One region of the Gordonia sp. NPDC003425 genome, then DNA from elsewhere that is predicted to be linked to it. Evidence: riboswitches for the same ligand, from Rfam matches in the RefSeq annotation. Region 1 holds a riboswitch; the other holds the start of a gene.
What was found. A riboswitch is a leader RNA that binds a small molecule or an ion and turns the genes downstream of it on or off. The one in region 1 is predicted to bind S-adenosylmethionine.

Region 1 (7,696 bases):
AGATCTCGATCAGTGGGAGCAGGCGCTCGCCACCCCGGCCGACGCGGTGTTCTTCGAGACGCCGTCGAATCCGATGCAAACCCTCGTCGACGTGGCCAGAGTGTCCGAACTCGCGCATGCCGCAGGTGCGAAAGTGGTGCTGGACAACGTGTTCGCCACCCCACTGCTGCAGCGCGGCTTTGATCTGGGGGCCGACGTGGTGGTGTATTCGGGCACCAAACACATCGACGGGCAGGGCCGGGTGATGGGCGGTGCGGTGCTGGGCACCAAGGAGTTCATCGACGGCCCGGTGCAGACCCTGATGCGCCACACCGGCCCGGCCATGAGTCCGTTCAACGCCTGGACACTGCTCAAGGGTCTGGAGACGCTGCGCCTGCGAGTGGACGCATCGGTGTCCTCGGCGCTGCGTATTGCCGAGTTCCTGGAAGCCGATCCACGCGTGCGATGGACGAAATACCCGTTCCTGCAGTCACATCCGCAGTACGCGCTGGCCCGTGAGCAGATGTCGGGCGGCGGCACCGTGGTGACCTTCGAACTCAACGACCACGACGGCGTCGACGGCAAGAAGCGCGCCTTCGAAGTACTCAACGCGCTGCGCGTCATCGACATCTCCAACAACCTCGGCGATTCGAAGTCGCTCATCACCCACCCCGCCACCACCACGCACCGTGCGATGGGACCCGACGGCCGCGCGGCCATCGGACTCACCGACGCGGTGGTGCGCCTGTCGGTGGGACTCGAAGGGGTCGACGACCTGCTGGCCGATCTGGACCAGGCCCTGGGATGACGCCCCGTTGATGCCCGATTCGGTGCGCACACAACGGAATTGGGTGGTGCATCAGATGATGCGGTGCAGACCCACGTAGACCTTGCCGCCGTAGGACTCGACGGTGCCGTTGGTCTGCCACCGCCAGAGGATGTCGCCGTTTCCGGGGGCCAGTGCCAGCAGATCGCCGTCCTCGCCGAAGGTGGAACCGATCAGTGCACGCGTCCCGTCGCTCGCGAACACCCTCGGCTCGCTGGGGACCGACCCGTGCGGCGACACCGACCCGGCATAGGAGTCACCGAACGCTTGCGCATGGGACTCCGTGGCGAACGTGTTGCTGACCATGAACGCCGTTCCGGTGCCGGTGACCGACGGCGGTAGTCCGCCGTTCACCAGACCCTGCCACAGAATGTGGCCGGTGGCGGGATTGACGACGCCGAAGTCGGCCGTTCCCACGCCCAGCGCGTCGAACGAACCCTTGCGTACCACCACGGGAAGACTGGTCAACCACGGCGTATCCGTTCCCCGCAGGATGCCACCCCCGGCCACGCCGACCTGCGACGATGTCCAGCCGTTGGGGCTGACCGCCGTGCGGGTGCCGTTGAGGTCGTAAAACTCGGCGTGCCCGGCGCCGGGGACCATGAAGCCCCCCACATACGGCGCCCATGGGGGCACGGCGTCGGGTCCGGCGTCGATGGTGTGCAGCACCTTCCCGTCGGAGACGCGGCGCCAGTCGGTGCGGTCCTTGGAGAACGGGTCGGACTCGTCGCGCGAGGTGGTGATGGTCACCACGCCGCCGCCCGATACGGGTGTGGGGGTGGCACTGGTGCTGGCGCGCCACCGCTGGCGACCGGCGGCGTCGACGCTGACGATGTCGGAGAGCGTCGACGACGGCGGGGCCGGGTTGGTGGTGGCGGTGAGCACGAAACCGTTGTCGGCGGGTACGGGATCATGGGCGTCGGTGAGCCGACCGGTCACCGCGCCCCGGTCGAGGTCGACGAACACGACCGCCGACGTGCCCGGGCAGGCGGCGTGGGTTCCCGGGACATCGATCGCGCATTCGGGGGCGCCGTAGCCGCCGGTGCCGGTGAGATCGACCGATCGTGCGAGCTTGCCCGAGTCGGCGTCGATGATGTCGAGGAGTTCGGCTTGCTGCGGGGCGGGCGACAAGCGCCAATTCAGCACATATTTCGCGCTGCCCCCGGCGAACCCGCTGCTCGGCGAGCCCGGCGGCGGGGTGTACGTCCACAGTGATTTGTCCGGTTTATGCTCCAGCGATGCGCTCAGCGGAGTCGCCGCGGTGCGCTCGAGCGTGGTGGCCTCGGCAACGGGTATGGCGGGGTCGGGTGGGGCCTTGTGCGGCCTGACAACGAAGTACACCCCGGTGGCGGCGGCGATGACGACCACCAATGCTGCCGCACCGCCGACGAGCCACCACTTCTTGTGACTCTTCTGAACAGGTGGTTGCGGCCCGGCGAAAGGTGGTCGCGGCGCGGATCCCGGCGGGGGCTGGTGTGCCGGGGGTGGGGTGGCGCGGCCTGCGACGGTCGGCGCGTAATGCGGGTTCGGCGGCACGGGGTGTGGTGGTGGCTGCGGCTGATGTCGCGGTTGCGCGGCGGTGGTGCGGGCGACGGTGGCTGATGTGTCGGCTGCGGGTGCCGGTGCGGTGAGTGCTGTTGTGAGGGCGGTGGCGAATGCGGTGGTGGTGGGGTAGCGGTTGGCGGGATTTTTGTCGGTGGCGGTGGCCAGGACGTCGTCGACGGTGGGGGATAGGTCGGGGCGGTCGGTGCGCAGGCTGGGGAGTGGTTTTTCGAGGTGTCGGGCGATGACGGCGACGGCGTTGGTGTCGGTGTGGGGTGGGTGTCCGGTGAGGAGGTGGTAGGCGGTGCAGGCCAGGGAGTATTGGTCGGATCGGCCGTCGAGGGCGAGGCCGCGTAGTTGTTCGGGGGAGGCGTAGTCGAGGGTGCCGATGGTGGTGCCGGCGGCGGTGAGTTGGGTGTTGTCGGTGCCGGTGCGGGCGATGCCGAAGTCGGTGAGTAGGACGTGTCCGGTGCGGCTGATGAGGATGTTGGCGGGTTTGACGTCGCGGTGGACGAGGCCGTTGTCGGCGGCGTGGTCGAGGGCGGCGGCGACGTCGGCGGTGATGCGGGCGGTTTCGTGGGCCGGGAGGGGGCCGTGGGTGCGCAGGATGTGGTCGACGTCGGTGCCGTCGATGAGTTGCAGGGCGATCCAGAGGTGGCCGTCGGTGTCGCCGCGGTCGTGGACGGCGACGATGTTGGGGTGGTTGAGGGTGGCGACGGTGTCGGCTTCGCGTTCGAAGCGGCGGCGGAAGGCGGGGTCGGTGGCGTATCGGGGGTTGAGGACTTTGAGTGCGTCGGAGCGGGGTAGTCGGGGGTGGCGGGCCACGTAGACCTCGCCCATGCCGCCGGCGCCGAGGAGTCGTTCGATGGTGTATCCGGCGAACACAGCGCCCGGTTGCAGCACTACAGAATCCTCCTCGGGTGGTCCCCGACAATCTAGCGGGCGGGAGGGAGGTCGCCGACGCCGAGGGCATTGAGCACGGTCGACAGTTTCACCGAGGTCTCGTCGAATTCGTTCTGCGGGTCGGACCCCGCGACGATGCCGCCACCCGCCCAGGTCCGTACGTGCCGGAGGTCCTCGGAGAGTTCGAGGCATCTGATGGTGACCATCCACTCGCCGTCGCCGGCCGCGCCGCACCAGCCGACGGCGCCCGCGTACAGTCCGCGGGGCTCTTCGTGCGTCGAGATGAATTGTGCCGCAGCGGCTTCCGGAGTGCCGCAGACGGCGGGGGTCGGGCTGAGCAACAGGGCCAGATCGAGTGCGGTGATCGTGGGGTCGGCCAGCGTGCCGCGGATCGGGGTGCTCAGATGCCACACCTCGCCGGTCGCGGTGAGCACCGGCTCGTCGGGTACCGCGAGGTCGCGGCAGACGGACTCGAGGACGTCGCGGACATGGTCGACGACAAAGGCGTGCTCGGCGCGGTCCTTCTCCGAACCCAGCAGTGCGTGTCCGGCGGCGCGATCGGCCGCCGGGTCCGCCGACCGCGACGCCGAGCCCGCGTAGGGGCGGCAGGTGACCTCGAGTCCCTGCTTGCGCAGCAACACTTCCGGGCTGGCGCCCAGAAGCCAGCGTGCGGTGCGGTCGGCCTCGGCATTGACGCCGACGTCCACGGCGAACGCGTTGTGGTCGGCGTTGCCGTGCGCGAATGCGGCGAGCAGGTCGGCGACGACGACCGGCGGTTCCACCGTCATCTCCATCGACCGTGCCAACACCACCTTGTCGAGTTCGCCGATGTCGATGGCGTCGATGGCACCGGCGACCCGAGCGCGATGGGTGTCGGGGGCGGGGACGAGTAGCGAGCGCACCACCCGATGCGGCGTCGCCGGCCGGCCGCGCAGCGGGGTGGAGGTGTGCCGAATGGTCTCGGGCACCAGCAGCGCCGCCGTGTCGGCGGCATCGAACGGGATGGCACCGGTGATCGCGCCCACCCGGCCGCCGCGCAGTGCGTCGGCCGCCTCTGCGGCGTCGGTGAATCCCTCCGACGCCCCGGCCGCACGCACCGTGCCATGCGGCCGCGACAGCACGAAGACCTCGGAGGGATGCGGGGCCTCGGGGAGGACGTCGTCGTCGGCGGGGTCGGACATGGATCTCACGCTACCGAGGCGGCGACCTCGAATTGCGCGCACGCTGGGTGAAAATTGACACCCCGACGCCGCATCGGCGATTCTTGGTGCAGGTCATGAGCGCCAGCGACAAGCCCCGGCTTGCTGGCCGGCAACCCTCCTCCGCGGTGGGGTGCTCCGGGTGACGACCCGGCCGTATCCGAAGTGGGTACGGCAAGCGTGGATTCCAAGGAGATCTCTCGATGACTGCTGTGCTCACCAGCCCCACCGTTACGCACCCCGCCCCGGCCTGCGCCGGAACGACGATCACGCCGCTGGCCGAGGTGACCGGTGCCGGACACACCGCACCCCTCGCCGACGGCACCGAAGTGCGCTACGCCAACCTCGATTACGCCGCCAGCGCCCCCGCCCTGCGGGCCGTCGCCGACGCGGTGACCGAGGCGCTGCACGGCTACGCCAGCGTGCACCGCGGCGCCGGTCACCTCTCGCAGGTCACCACCCGGCGCTACGAGGAGGCTCGCGAGGTGGTGCGCCGCTTCGTGCGGGGCCGGGTGGACGACACCGTGGTGTTCACCCGCAACACCACCGACGCCATCAACCTCGCGGCGCACGTCACTCCCGGCGACGTGGTGGTCCTCGACATCGAACATCACGCGAACCTGCTGCCCTGGGTGTCGCGGGAACGGGGCAGCACCCGCATCGTGTCGTCGCGGCCCACGATCGAGGCCACTTTGACGGCGATCGACTGCGAACTCGCCGCCCAACCGGCTGCGCTGCTGGCGGTGACCGCGGCGTCCAACGTGACCGGTGAGGTGCTGCCGATCGGGCGGCTGGCCGCGATCGCGCACCGCCACGGTGCACGCATCCTGGTCGATGGGGCGCAACTCGTGGCGCACCGTGCGGTGTCGTTGGTCAGCCACGGCATCGACTATCTGGTGTTCTCCGGCCACAAGCTGTACGCGCCCTTCGGCGCGGGCGTGCTGATCGGCCGCCACGACTGGCTCGATGCCGCCGACCCCTACCTCGCCGGGGGTGGGGCCACCGCCGATGTCGGCATCGTCGACGCCGCCGGCACCGACAACTGCACCTCCACGGTGTGGCACACCGGCGCGGCACGGCATGAGGCCGGTTCGCCGAATGTGTTGGGCGCCATCGCGATCGCGGCCGCCTGCACCGCCATCACCGAACTCGGCCACGAGCTGATCGGCGTGCACGAGCACGAGCTGTGTGCACGGCTCGACGAAGGTCTGGCCGGCATCGACGGCGTCACTCCGCTGCGCGTGTTCTCCGACGCGACCGAACGGGTCGGCATCGCCGGGTTCTCGGTGTGCGGTCACTCGCCGCGCGCGGTGGCCGAATACCTCAGCGATCATCACGGCATCGGGGTTCGCGACGGAAAGTTCTGCGCGCATCCACTGCTCGATCGGCTCGGACACCCCGACGGCGCCGTGCGCGCCAGCTTCGGGCTGGGCACCGGGTCGGCCGACATCGACCGCTTGCTCGACGCCCTGCGATCCCTGAGCGACCCCGACAACCGAGAGGTGCAGCCATGACCATCGAATCGACCGTGACCGGGCAGATCAGCATCGGTCGTCCGGCGCTGGCCGTGGCTCTCGCCGGTGACGCGGGCGCCGCGTCGTTGCCGATCGTGGTGCGACGTGCGACGCTGCGCGAGGCGCAACGCACCCGATCGCTGCTGCGTGCGGGCACCCGCGACACCGCGAGCTTCGCGGTGGCGTTGGAGGTGGAGGTGGCGATCGCACCGCACCCGTCGTCGGCGCGGGCGTCGGTGGTGGCGAGCGGGGTGGGTGACCCGCGCACGGTGCGCTACGTGGGCACCCCGCATGGCTTGTCGACCCTGATCCGCGACATCTACGCCGCGGAGGTGGCCGACGCCGTGATCATCGTGCCGATCGACGGCTCGGCCACCGAGCACCGGGTGCGCGCCGAGGTGTTGCCGCAGTTCGCACTCGGGCGAGCCGCCTGAACCGGGCCTGGCGCTGCCGATGCGCAGTTCGGGTCGAGCCGTCGTTACCCACAGTTCACCGGCTTGTGTTTGATTCACTGCATGAGAAGGTCACCGAATCCATCGCCCCGGACAGCGTGGCGCGTTCTGTCGGCGCCGGCGACCCTGCTGCTGGGGTGCCTGCTGGCGGTGGGTGTGGCGGTTCCCGCCCACGCTGCCCCGCCCAGGCCCACCCCCATGCCGTTCCCCGCCGCGGCGCTCGCGACGGTGTATCCGTCCGACGTGCACGGCAACGAGATCACCTACTACAGCGTGGTGGAGGGCTTCGGCGACCTGCGGGCCAACCACCCCGAGGTGATGAACCGCAACCTCGCCACCGCGATCGCGATCAATCAGGGCGCGAAGAACGATCCGGTCCGTGTACAGCGGGCACTGGCCGACGCCTATGCGATCTCGGGTACGAGCAACACGCTGCTGGCCACGATGTCGGATGCCTTCGGTGTGCGTCTGGGCGCGCAGTTCCGGGCTGCGCTGGCCGCGGGCCGGTTGCCGAAGGTGGCCGCACTCCTCGACGGGACCGCCGCCCGCGCCGGCGGAATCACCAATTCGACGCTCTTCGAGAAGTTCGCGTTCGGCAACCGGCGGCCGTATCAGGTTGCGCCCGAACGCATCCAGAAGTACTACCGGCCCGGCCAGGAGAAGGACGCGTATCCCACCGATCCCTCCTTCCCGTCCGGCCACACCGCCGCCGCGACGCTGCGCGCCGACATCCTGGCAATGATGATTCCCGAACTCACACCGCAGTTCCTCAGCCGTGCAAGCGAAGTGGGCTACGACCGGATCGTGATGGGGGTCCACTATCCGCTCGATGTGATCGGCGGGCGGATGGTTGCCGATGCGTCGGCCGACGACCGCTGGTCAGACCTGTCGTTCCGTCCGCTGATCCTGGCCGCGGGCAAAGAACTGCGTGCCGAACTCGAATGGCGTTGCGGTGCAACACTTGCCGTGTGTATCGCACGCGACGTGCCCTATCAGACCACCGCGCAGGCGTTGGCGACGATCCGCGATCGCGGCACCTACGGCCTGCCGCGCGTCGGTTCGCCGGACGCGCCGCTGGTCGTGCCGCCGCAGGCGGTCGACGCACTCGGCCCCATGCGGCCCGGTTCGTCGGCGGCACAACGGCTGGCGCTGTTGGAGCGCACCGCCCGGCCGGCCGGATATCCGCTCGATGATCAGCGTCCCGGGAAACCGTCGTGGCAGCGCCTCGACTTCGCCGCGGCCGCAGTGGGCTGACGGTCCCATCGGTGACGCGGTGCTTAC
Region 2 (7,696 bases), on a different contig from region 1:
ATGCGGTGCGTCGGTGGACGTGACACCCGCGTTCTCGTCGACGGCCATCTGGGTGCTCGCCTGGGTGCCGGGGCTCGTGTCCGGGAGCGTCGTATGCGGCAGGATCGACTGCAACCAGTTCACCGTGGCCACCAGCGACGGGCGGTATGCCGGTCCCGGTGCCACCGGGGGCAACCCCGCGATCACCGACGCCCAATACGACAGCTTGTTCACCGGCATCAGCACGATGCTCTTCCCGCTGGCCTTGAGCGCGGCGACTCCCTCACCCCACAACTCGGGATTCCAGGTGAACAGGCCGACCACCGTGTTCTGGAAGGCGTACAGATCGGGCAGATAGCCGCCGTAGCCGAGTTGCGGCAGCTGCGGCAACCAGCCCATCGCGAACCGGATCGGCGGTTGGAAGGTGCTGAGCTGGATGCCGAAGATATCCGGCAACACCAGCCGGTACTTCAGGAGGTCCGGGACGGTCCAGTTGAGGCCGATCTTGTCGACGAACTCCTGCGTCAGGATCGCCGCCGACGACGGCACCACCAGCACGCACGTGCTGGTCGACGTTCCATCTGCGGTGGAACACTGGAGGCGCTTCTTGCCCCATGCATCCCACAGCCAGCCGTTGACCGGCGGCAGATACATGTACAGCGGGTACAGGCCGTGCTTCACCCAATAACCCGCGAGCCCGTCGAGAGCGCCGATGGGATCGTGCAGCGGGTCGGGGAGATCGCAGATCGGGTCACCGGAAAAACACACTGTGGTGACCGGCAGTCCGCCGAAGTCGTCGTCGGCGCGCGCTCCGGCCATCGTCAGTCCCGGGATGACACCGACGAGCACGAGTTCGATCCCCTCGCCGTAGAGGGTTCCGGCTTGTCGCGGATCGGAGTAGAGCAGGCCCGACACCGTGCTCTTGTCGTATGTACCGGTCGTGTCGGTGCCGATGATGGTGAGCGCGTCGCCGGCGATCCCCGCGCCCTGTGAGTAGCCGACGATGACGACGGGGGATCCCGGGCAGCGCGACTGGTAGCTCGACACCGTCGACAAGGTGGCCTGCTCACCCTGCGCCTGGCTGTTGTCGAAGCCGAATGCGCCCAGTGGCCAGATCGTCGCCGGGTATTTAACTGGCTCGACCTTGTAACCGTCGTACTTCTTCTTGGTGAAGTCGTCGGGGTCACGCTGATTCACGACACCCTCGAGCAACCCCGCATTCGGGTCCCACGTGCCGCCGACCAACACCAGCGCACCGTTGCCGCAATCCGCGGAATCCTCGGCCCGGGCCACCCCCGCACCGAAGGTCTGACCGAGCGCCAGAAGCACGGCCATGATGGCCGCGGTCCCGATCAAGGCCATCACGGTGAATGTCTTACGGAGACCCACGGCGCTCATCATCGCTTCCTCACCCTCAACTGCCCACAGGCATCGAATCCATTCTAGATCCGCCATGTCGACGCGATGATTCAATACCGCAGATAACGCCTGAATCCGCCGCGATTGGCCCGATCGGACGACATCACGCGCGCAGTCGCACCGCTCTCACCTGCCCGATGTCCACCGGTGAAACCAGGCTGCGTCAGAGGGTTCTCACCATGTTGCGTCCGTGTTATATCCTTGACGCCAGGTCATGAGCATCAGCGTGAAGCCCCGGCTTGCTGATCGGCAACCCTCCAACCGCGGTGGGGTGCTCCGGGTGATGACCGGGTTGTGGGACGGCCGCACAGGCCTCCCCGGCAAGCGCGGGTCCGAAGGTCGGACCCCAACAGGGTCACCGTGCCCTGCCGACCGCAGAAAGTGATCTATACCCATGTCTGACGTAGCCAACAGTGGCAACGAGAACATCGCCGAACAGGACCCGACGGCTTCCTGGAGTTTCGAGACCAAGCAGATCCACGCCGGCCAGAGCTCCGATGCCACCACCAATGCGCGGGCACTGCCGATCTACCAGACCACGTCGTACACCTTCAACGACACCGCACACGCCGCGAACCTCTTTGCGCTCGCCGAGCCGGGCAACATCTACACGCGCATCATGAACCCGACGCAGGACGTCGTGGAGCAGCGCCTGGCCGCACTCGAAGGTGGCGTCGCGGCCCTGCTGGTGGCGTCGGGCCAGGCGGCGGAGACCTACGCGATCCTCAACATCGTCGAGAACGGCGGACACGTCGTCTCCAGCCCCCGCCTCTACGGCGGCACCTACAACCTGTTCCACTACACGCTGCCCAAGCTGGGCGTCGAGGTGAGCTTCGTCGACGACCCGGAGGACCTCGACTCGTGGCAGGCCGCCGTCCGCGACAACACCCGGGCGTTCTACGGTGAGTCGATCTCCAACCCCGACAACGAGATCCTCGACATCGAGGGCATCTCCGAGGTGGCGCACCGCAACGGCGTTCCGCTCATCGTCGACAACACCGTCGCCACGCCGTACCTGCTCAATCCGCTGGCCCACGGCGCCGACATCGTCGTGCACTCGGCCACCAAGTACATCGGCGGACACGGCACCGCGATCGGCGGCGTGATCGTCGACGGCGGCACCTTCGACTGGCGCGTGCAACGTGACGGGAAGGATCTGTTCCCGGGGTTCACCACGCCCGACCCGAGCTATCACGGTGCGGTGTTCGCCGATCTCGGCGCACCCGCGTACGCGTTGAAGGCCCGCGTGCAACTGCTGCGCGACACGGGCGCGGCGATCTCCCCGTTCAACGCGTTCCTGCTCGCCCAGGGACTCGAGACCTTGAGTCTTCGCGTCGAGCGTCACGTGGCCAACGCACAACGGGTGGCTGAGTACCTGAACGACCACGCCCAGGTGGAATCCGTCGCGTATGCGGGCCTGCCGTCGTCGCGGTGGTACGAGCGCGGCCAGAAGCTGGCCCCCAAGGGGCAGGGCGCGGTGATCGGATTCGAGATCGTCGGCGGCGTCGACGCCGGTAAGCGCTTCGTCGAGGCGCTGACGCTGCACAGCCATGTCGCCAACATCGGGGACGTGCGGTCGCTGGTGATCCACCCCGCATCGACCACGCACAGCCAGCTCACCCCCGAGGAGCAACTGGCGGCCGGTGTGACCCCCGGCCTGGTGCGGTTGGCCGTCGGCGTCGAAGGTATCGACGACATCCTCGCCGACCTCGACCGCGGCTTCCGCGCAGCGCAATAACACGATCAGGACAGGAGCGAGGTAACTCGTGTCGGTGAGCATCGACCCGCAGACGGATACCGCCGAGCAGCCCGACTGGGAGAACGTCCCGGACGGGCAGATGCTCAGCGCACGTCTCGGGTCGATGCCACTCGACAGTGGTGCGCGCATCGACAACGTGACGCTCGCATTCCAGCGTTGGGGACGGTTGTCGCCCGCGCGGGACAACGTGATCCTCGCGCTACACGCGCTCACCGGCGACTCGCACGTCACCGGTCCGGCCGACGACGACCATCCCACCCCGGGCTGGTGGGACGGACTCGTCGGACCCGGACGTGCGATCGACACCGACGAGTGGTGTGTGATCTCCGCGAACGTGCTCGGCGGATGTCGCGGGTCGACGGGGCCGGCGTCGCTGGATTCCCAAGGGAGACCGTGGGGTTCACGTTTCCCGCAGATCACCGTCCTCGACCAGGTGCGGGCGGAGGTGGCCCTGATGGATCGCCTCGGCATACGTGAGGTCGGGGCGGTGCTCGGCGGTTCGATGGGCGGTGCGCGCGCACTCGAGTGGATCATCGAATACCCCGAGCGGGTGCGCAGCGCACTCGTGCTGGCCGTCGGTGCCCGCGCGACCGCCGACCAGATCGGCACCCAGACCACCCAGATCGCCGCGATCACCTCCGATTCCCAGTGGCAGGGCGGCGATTACCACGGCACCGGGCACACGCCGACCGCCGGCATGGGTGTGGCACGACGCATCGCCCACCTCACCTATCGGAGCGAGGCCGAACTCGACGAGCGTTTCGCCAACAACCCCCAGGGCGACGAGAAGCCGTTGCGCGGTGGCCGCTACGCGGTGCAGAGCTACCTCGAGCACCAGGCGGACAAGCTCGTCGAACGTTTTGATCCCGGCAGCTACGTCGTGCTGTCGGAGGTACTCAACCACCACGACGTCGGACGCGGACGCGGCGGCGTCAAGGCCGCCCTCAATGGTTGCCGGGTACCGGTGATCGTCGGCGGTATCGACTCGGATCGCCTGTACCCGTTGCGGTTACAGGTGGAGCTCGCCGAGGAGCTCGGCAACTGCATCGGTGGCCTGCAGGTGGTGCATTCCGACAACGGTCACGACGGATTCCTCACCGAGTTCGACGCGATCAGCGACCTACTCAAACGTACGGTGGCGCTGGCGCGGCGATAGCGCGGCCGCAGCGGCCCATCACGGCGGTGGCAGCAGTCCGGCCATCGGCGTTGTCGTCGTGGTCGACGGGGCGTCGTCGCGCGGTGGCTGCCGCGGCGTGGGAGAGGTCGACGGCGGCGTGGAGGGTCGCGACGGCCGAAGATTCGGCGGCAGCAGATCGGGCGGTATCGAAATGCCCGGTGGCAGTGGCAATGTCGGGCGCGTGGTGGTGGGCGGCGGCGTCGAGGTTTCGGGGACCACCGGCCGCGACGTCGCCGACAATGTCCGCGTTGCCACCGAGGTGGTGGGCGGCAGCTCGGTGGTCGCCCATCGGGGACCGGCCTCGTCGCGCTGCAGCCACGGGGTCTCGGTGGTCTGCGGAATCGGACTCGGCGCCTCGGCAGTACCCCGGGAGGTGACCGCCTCGGTGGTGGTGACATCCGTCGTCGCCGCCACCGAGGTACTGGCCGGCAGCACCGGTCTGCTCTGTCCGGTGAGGGCACTGTCCATCGCGTAGGCAGCCATCACCACCGCGGCCACGATCGCCGCCGCAACCGCGATCGGAACCGGCGAGAGCCACCGGCGGCGACGATTGCCGCCGAGGAACGCCAGACGCGACGGCGCCTGCGCACCCTGGCGGGCAAGCATCGCCGCGCCGGTCGCGGCGACCAATTCCGGATCCGACGGCGCGACGATGTCGGCGGCTGACGGCTCATCGGCCGGCACCATGTCGCGCAGCACGTCCAGATTGGCGAGGCCACCGACGAGTACGACGGCCTCGGCGGGGTGCTCCGACAAGTAGCGTCCGAGCACTTCGCGTGCCCGTTCGATGAGTGGGCGCGCCGCTGACTCCACGTCGGCGGGGGTGATGAAGAGCCGACCGTCGGTATCCGAATCAGTCACCCGCGCAACGGATTCGAGCGGGGCTACACCCCCGGCCTCCTCCTTGGACATCCGCGCCGCACGCAACAGCGCGGTGCGGTCGGACCGCGCGGTCAGCCGTTGCCCGACGTCCGGTCGCGCATCGGCGAGATGGTCGGCGATGGCGTCGTCGAGTAGACGACCGCCGAGCACATCGGTTCGCTCGAACCCCGAGATCGCGCTGTCCGATGTCCGCACGGTGTACAGGCTCATGCCCGTGTCGCCGCAATCGGCCACCACGACGGTGCGGTAACGGTCGATCTGACCGGTGCCGGTCAGATAGGCGACAACGGCCGCCTCCTCGGAGACCAACTGCACCTGGCGCCGCGTGCCCGACCCTCCCCACCGCGACGTGCGGTGGCGCATTCCCTCCCGCGCGGCCACCCCGATGGGCCCCACGCTGTGTCCACGTTCACGCGCCGCGTCGAGCACGAGGTCGATACCAGCGTTGACGCGCCCGACCTCGTCGAGCCCGTCGCTGCGGTCCACCTCGATGACCCGGGAGTCGACCACGTTGCGACCAGCGGCGTCCCGGGTCAGCAGGACGTAATGAATCATCCCCTGACCTGCGGACACACCCAACGACGTCATCTCGTCGGTGGTGTGGTCTCCGGTCTCGAACGTCGAAGTGATGGGTCCCCTGCCGTCCTCGTGTATGTGCTGGTTGTGTGCTGTGTGGTGGCGCCTCGGACCCGGCCGGGCCGGGTCACAAGTCGTTGGCCACCGTAATCAATCTGTGCCCAACGGGTCGATCGACGTGGCCAGCCAGAGCATCACCCCGCCGACCGACGCCAAGCAGAAGACGTCGAAAGCCCGTCCCCGGACCTGCAGCAACCCTACCCGGGACGTGGGCAGCAGGGCCCGCAGCAACGACCCGAGAACGAGTGCGGAACCGAAGACGAAGGCGCCGCGACGCCATCGGTCGAACAGCACCAGCGCCGCGGCGACCACCACGCCCAGCATGACCAGCAGGTAGGGGATCTGCACGAGGTACCGGCGCACACGCCGTGCCCGGCGCAACTGCGCCACGCGGGCGTCGGTGGCGGCACTCACCGGGCCGCACCCTGAGCCGATTCCGCCAGCTGCGCCTCGGCGCGTTCGATCACGTTCACCAGCAAGAATGCGCGGGTCAACGGGCCGACCCCGCCCGGATTCGGCGAGACGTACCCGGCGACGTCCCACACGTCGGGCGCCACGTCGCCGACCAGACCGTCGGCGGTACGGCTGACACCCACGTCGATCACAGCCGCACCGGGCTTGACCATGTCGGCGGTGACGAGATGCGGTACGCCGGCGGCGGCGATCACGATGTCGGCGCGCGACACCTCGGCGGCGAGGTCCCGGGTTCCGGTGTGGCACAGGGTGACCGTGGCGTTCTCGCTGCGGCGGGTGAGGAGCAGGCCGATGGGCCGGCCGATGGTGACCCCACGGCCCACCACCGTGACGCGCGCCCCCGCGAGCGGGATGTCGTAGCGGCGCAGCAGGTGGATCACCCCGCGCGGCGTACACGGGAGCGTCGACTCCTTGCCCAGCACAAGGCGGCCCAGGTTGATCGGATGCAGGCCGTCGGCGTCCTTGGCAGGATCGATGCGCTCGAGGGCGGCGTTCTCGTCGAGGTGCCGCGGCAGCGGGAGTTGCACGATGTAGCCCGTGCAGCCCGGGTCGGCGTTGAGTTCGTCGATCGCGGCGTTGAGGTCTGCGGTGGTGGCGTCGGCGGGCAGATCTTTGCGGATCGACGCGATGCCGATCTTGGCGCAATCGGAGTGCTTGCCCTTCACATACGAGTGTGAACCCGGATCGTCGCCGACCAGGATGGTGCCCAGGCCGGGCATCACACCAGCCATACGTAGTGCGTCGACCCGCTCGCGGAGGTCGGCGAAGATCTCGTCGCGGGTCAGCTTGCCATCGAGTCGTATCGCACTCACCCGTCTATTGTTCCATTCTGAGGGTTCCATCCGGGAGGTGGCCGATCCGACCGCAACCCCGCCGCGGGATACAGTGCGTCCATGTCGGGTCAGGCAGTCTCCGCGATCTCGCCCGGGGACGTCACGGCCGCGCGGGCGAGAATCGACGGCCATCTGCGTCGCACGCCGATCCTGCGCACCGGAATCGACACGCCTTCCGGCCCGGTGGACGTGGTGTTCAAACTCGAGTTCACGCAGCTCGGCGGCTGCTTCAAGCCGCGCGGAAGCGTCAATGCGGTACTTCACGCGCGCGAGCAGGGGATCTTGGGCGACACGGGTGTAATGGTGGCCTCCGGCGGCAACGCCGCGATCGGTGCCGCATGGGCGGCGCGTATCGCCCGCACCCACTGCACCGTCGTGGTGCCCGAGACGGCCCCATCGGTGAAGGTGGCGGCGCTGCGGGCGTTGGGGGCCGACGTCCATCTGGTGGGACAGATCTATCAGGACGCCGCCGATCACGCCGCGGCGCGGGCCGAGGAGACCGGCGCGCTGCTGCTGCACGCCTACGATCTGCCCGAC

Region 2: linked by a shared signal. The riboswitch ahead of ACWDTD_RS05750 (bifunctional o-acetylhomoserine/o-acetylserine sulfhydrylase) and the one ahead of ACWDTD_RS09380 (aminotransferase class V-fold PLP-dependent enzyme) in region 1 are both predicted to bind S-adenosylmethionine.

What each region holds. Positions count from the first base shown of each region.
Region 1 is NZ_JBSFQI010000006.1:73,737-81,432, forward strand. Features, by position in the region: gene ACWDTD_RS09365 (O-succinylhomoserine sulfhydrylase) at 1-787, shown strand, start outside; gene ACWDTD_RS09370 (serine/threonine-protein kinase) at 839-3,250, opposite strand; gene ACWDTD_RS09375 (isochorismate synthase) at 3,283-4,431, opposite strand; SAM riboswitch class IV at 4,523-4,636, shown strand; gene ACWDTD_RS09380 (aminotransferase class V-fold PLP-dependent enzyme) at 4,653-5,963, shown strand; gene ACWDTD_RS09385 (hypothetical protein) at 5,960-6,397, shown strand; gene ACWDTD_RS09390 (phosphatase PAP2 family protein) at 6,479-7,669, shown strand; gene alc (allantoicase) at 7,693-7,696, opposite strand, start outside.
Region 2 is NZ_JBSFQI010000003.1:202,226-209,921, forward strand. Features, by position in the region: partial or broken gene ACWDTD_RS05745 (cutinase family protein) at 1-1,377, opposite strand, end outside; SAM riboswitch class IV at 1,609-1,731, shown strand; gene ACWDTD_RS05750 (bifunctional o-acetylhomoserine/o-acetylserine sulfhydrylase) at 1,793-3,136, shown strand; gene metX (homoserine O-acetyltransferase MetX) at 3,165-4,313, shown strand; gene ACWDTD_RS05760 (hypothetical protein) at 4,332-5,771, opposite strand; gene ACWDTD_RS05765 (DUF3017 domain-containing protein) at 5,943-6,266, opposite strand; gene ACWDTD_RS05770 (bifunctional methylenetetrahydrofolate dehydrogenase/methenyltetrahydrofolate cyclohydrolase) at 6,263-7,138, opposite strand; gene ACWDTD_RS05775 (serine/threonine dehydratase) at 7,220-7,696, shown strand, end outside.